Regions from separate parts of the Candidatus Brocadia sinica JPN1 genome, predicted to be linked through region 1. Evidence: riboswitches for the same ligand, from Rfam matches in the RefSeq annotation. Region 1 holds a riboswitch; the other holds the start of a gene.
The links. Region 1 has a riboswitch for cyclic di-GMP ahead of BROSI_RS08510 (sigma-54-dependent transcriptional regulator). Riboswitches for the same ligand answer to the same signal wherever they lie in the genome.

Region 2: linked by a shared signal. The riboswitch ahead of BROSI_RS06725 (hypothetical protein) and the one ahead of BROSI_RS08510 (sigma-54-dependent transcriptional regulator) in region 1 are both predicted to bind cyclic di-GMP.

Annotation. Positions count from the first base shown of each region.
Region 1 covers NZ_BAFN01000001.1:1,906,682-1,908,883, forward strand. The annotation lists gene BROSI_RS08505 (zinc-dependent alcohol dehydrogenase family protein) at 1-489, shown strand, start outside; cyclic di-GMP riboswitch class I at 613-728, shown strand; gene BROSI_RS08510 (sigma-54-dependent transcriptional regulator) at 978-2,202, shown strand, end outside.
Region 2 covers NZ_BAFN01000001.1:1,492,254-1,494,455, reverse strand. The annotation lists gene nadC (carboxylating nicotinate-nucleotide diphosphorylase) at 1-491, opposite strand, end outside; cyclic di-GMP riboswitch class I at 681-800, shown strand; gene BROSI_RS06725 (hypothetical protein) at 999-1,361, shown strand; gene BROSI_RS06720 (hypothetical protein) at 1,516-2,202, shown strand, end outside.

The DNA.
Region 1 (2,202 bases):
TCGGCTCATCTTGTTATGAAAATGGCAAGGTATAAATATCCAAACTCGAAAGTTTTCGTATTTGCCAGAAGTGAAAGGGAAAGAACGTTTGCCAAGGAACTTGGGGCCGTTTGGGCAGGTGATATCGAAGAGGAATCACCTGGGAAACTGGACTGTATCATTGACACCACGCCGGTATGGAAACCAATAGTAGAAGCATTGGGGAATCTGGAAAGAGGCGGGAGGCTGGTAATAAATGCTATTCGGAAGGAAGAAGTGGACAAGGAAAGTCTCCTGAAATTAAAGTACTCCACACATCTCTGGCTGGAAAAAGAAATAAAGAGTGTTGCTAATGTAAGCAGGAGTGACGTCAACGAATTTTTGAGTCTGGCGGCCGAAATTCCTATTAAACCGGAAGTCCAGGAATTTGCCTTGAAAGAAGCAAACAAGGCATTGGTCGAACTTAAAGAGGGGAAAATTCGGGGCGCAAAGGTTTTAAGGATTGATTAAAGGCGAATCATTTCATCCATTTTTTTGCTATAATCTCAATCAGGAAAAACGTTTATTTTGTCGGTGTTTTTTGGTATTTTTCTTGCCATATAACGTGTAACTAAGCTAATATATAAAAATACATTACGATAAAGGCAAACCCTGAGCGATCAGGGGACGCAAAGTAAAGGGTCTTTAACATACAAGGATGTAGTTAAAGGGACGCCTTGCCAGGAAAAAAAGACAGCCTTACTGCCGAAGATGTTTTACCATGAATATCTTTGCAGTAAGGCTGTCTTTTTTGTTGGTAATGGAGGAATTGATATGTTTTGTTTCTCTCGGGTAAACCGACTGACTAATACGGATTTGGGGGATTGTTTCGGGCTGCTGCCCTTGCAATGACAATGTTCTTTTGGCGTTTATAATAAATCGTTTCCAGCGACTTCAGTAACTCTGAAACTATTCGATGATATTTTGCCTGGTGGATTTGGTGGAAAGAGGGGTGATCAGTGAAGAAGCCGAAAATCTTGCTTGCGGAAAGAAATGATGTCCTGAACAAAAAATTGAAAATGCTATTGTTTGGCAATGGATTTGAGGTCATCGAAACATCAGACAAAGGAGATGCCCTCCGATCCTTTCAAAATAATAGCCCGGATCTCGTCATTGTGGGGTCTTCTCCGGGTGATACCCGGGATGGATTGGGTGTGGCACAACAAATCCGGCAGTCTGGCTGTAATATTCCACTTATCATGATTGCAGCACACAGCTCTGAGGATCAGGCCATCGCCGCACTCAAGGCAGGAATCAACGATTATTTTAAACAACCCTTTTCGTTCGAGGAACTAATGGCGAGTGTCAAACGATGTCTCTCGGGCTTCTTTCTCCGGGAGTCGTCTAGAGAACACGGAGTAACACCGCCTTGCCTCATTGATAGTCAAAAGATGATAGGTGAGAATGTGCAGATACGGGAGATAAAGACATACATCGGGAAGGCCGCATCGACTGATACCAACGTCCTTATTACCGGAGAGACGGGTACCGGCAAGGAGTTAGCGGCTGAACTGATCCACCGGAATAGCCCCAGGAGTAAAAAACCTTTTGTCTGTATTAACTGTACCGCCATACCTGACAGTCTTTTAGAAAGTGAGCTGTTTGGTTATGAAAGAGGAGCCTTCACGGGGGCAGATTCCTTAAAGGAGGGTAAGCTGAAACATGCCGAGGGAGGGACCGTTTTTTTCGATGAGATTGGTGATATGAGCCTATACCATCAGGCAAAGATCCTGAGAGCCATCGAAAGCAAGGAAGTTCAGCGCATAGGAGGTAAGGGAAGCATCCCCCTGGACATCAGGTTCGTCGCTGCTACCAATCGAGACCTGGATCAATTGGTGGAGGAAGGTAAATTTAGAAAAGATCTTTACTTTCGGCTCAATGTGGCCAGAATCCACCTGCCTCCGTTAAGGAACCGGAAGGAGGACATTCCTCTCTTGCTCTGTTTTTACATCAGGGAATTAAACCTCAGATTCGGGAGGGAGGTTGAATGCCTCACAAAAGATGCCCTGGAATATTTGCTCTGCTATGATTGGCCGGGTAACGTTCGGGAACTGAAGAACCTTGTAGAGGCTACCTTTGTTAACCTCTCATCACGGCAGATATCTCTTTCGGATCTGCCTGAGCAGTTCCGCCGGAGGATCGGGGAAGCCCGAGATCTTCCCCGGAGCGAGCCGGACCTTTTGC
Region 2 (2,202 bases), 410 kb from region 1:
TAGAGGCCCATCCTGTGATTAACCCCACCACCCACTGCCACTGCATATTTTTCCAGATATCGCCATCCGGGAATGGTCTTCCTCGTATCCATTATGAAGGTATTTAAAGGTTTGATACGTTCAATAAACTGCGCCGTTAGAGTTGCTATCCCAGAAAGTCTCTGAAGAAAGTTTAAGGCAATACGCTCACCAGAGAGTAAACCCTTCGATCTGCCATTTACTACAGCAATGGTCTCACCCTTATGAATGAAGACTCCTTCCTTCACCAATTGTTTAAAAAAAACGTTCTTGTCGAGTTTAGAGAAAAAATGTTCAACAACGGGCAACCCGGCAACAACACCGCTTTCTTTTGCTATAAATGCTCCTTCTACAATCAAGTTTTCCGGAATGAGATTTTCAGTCGTAATATCCCCGGTAAAAATATCTTCCTGAATAGCAAGTTGAATAAGGGCATCTATCTTCTCACATTCAATTTTATTTTTTCTGTTCACGACAACTACCCATCTTTTATTTTTTGTCTGTCAACACCTCGTTAATCCTTGTTTCATCTCTATTATATGAGTGTTTCAAAGAGAACTCAATATCAATCATTATTTTTTTCTTGACATCTAACGATATCGTGTTATTTTGAATCGCATGTGATAATGCTGGTCTTACAAAGTGAAGGAATAAACAAAAACATACGATAAGGGCAAACCCTGAGTAATCAGGGGACGCAAAGTAAAGGGTCTTTCAACGTACAAGGATGTAGTTAAAGACGCGCCTTATCCTTTAGCGAAAAAGATAGCCTTACTGCCGAAGATGTTTTCCATAAAATATCTTTGCAGTAAGGCTTTTTTATTTTAACGGGTAAAAAAAGGGGTTTAGTTATATGACCAAATAGGGCTATAACAAGTTACCACTAAGCGTATTATCGGTACTAAGCCGTATTATGTTGCAACTTTTCGTATACCTACGTAATGCTGTTCGGCAGGAAAAACAAACGGAGAAATCAAACCATGAATGAAAACATCACTCTCACGAAAACCGCATTGGTTAATTTGCTCGATGCCGTGCCTTATCCAAACCCCGATGATCCATGGGGGCAGTATGGTACTATCGGTCCGGTTGCCCAAGCTCTCCGCGACTTGTCATGGGCGCTGCTGAACCCGCAGCCACTCCCACCCGGAGCTAGCCCTCACCCTGATCCCTGGCGCTATGGACCAGGACCGCAGCCCTGGTATGCTGCGTTCCTTTCGCGCGCGGTAATTGATCGAGCGGTAACACAATATCAGCTCGCCGAGGTGTCGGGCAATACAGAGCAGTCAAAAAGGATAACCACGGCAATCGGATCGCAGATTCGCGAGTTTGTCGATGATTGATGATTACTGTGGCACCAGGCCACCCAAGTGGCTAAGCAATAGTATACCAGATGTAAGGAGGATTTTAAAGATGAAAAAAGGCTGGAATACGGCTATTTGCAAGGCTTTTCAAGCCTTGCAGGACACTCATAATTAGTTAAGGAGGGAACAGACAATGAAAAAAAGGTTCACGGTAACAAAGAGGATCACAACGATATTACCGGTGTTAATCGGACTTTGGATCTTCACCGCCAATACCACGGTAACCCTCGCTAATGCGGATGGCATTACCGTGGGGCCCGGACAGGGTGTTAACTTTGAGCAAGTGGATTTCGTCTTTTCTGCTGTAACCCAGGAAAATTCAGATTGGGGCCGCGTCAGTGCAAATCCAGAGCTTCTGTCCTCTTCAACTGATATATCCAGCGGCTTTCTCAATATCTTCTCCGATGCTGGATGGGTTGTTCAGAATCTACCTGTTGACGTGAACTACGGTACAGTCACAACATACTTCAGCCTTGGTCTCAGTACCCCTACGGATGTTAGTGAACTAAGCGCTCACATAGAGTTTGCTTCTAGTCCGCAAGACGATTTTTCCGACGGTGAAAGAGGCGACTTTGATGTTGGGGTTGCACTTTGGAACGCCGAAGGCGCTGGCGATTCTCAGACTGCGGTGATCGGCGAAGCACCACCACCTAATCTGATACAGTTCAGACCCAGAGGAAAAAACACGAAACACACACAGCCAAACGCTGTGAATGTACAAACGGCCAAGAATCAGTGCTTTCCCATGTCGATTGCAAACAGTCTCCAGTACTTGGAAGACAGATTCGGAGTCAACGTTCCCCACGACCATAAACCCGGT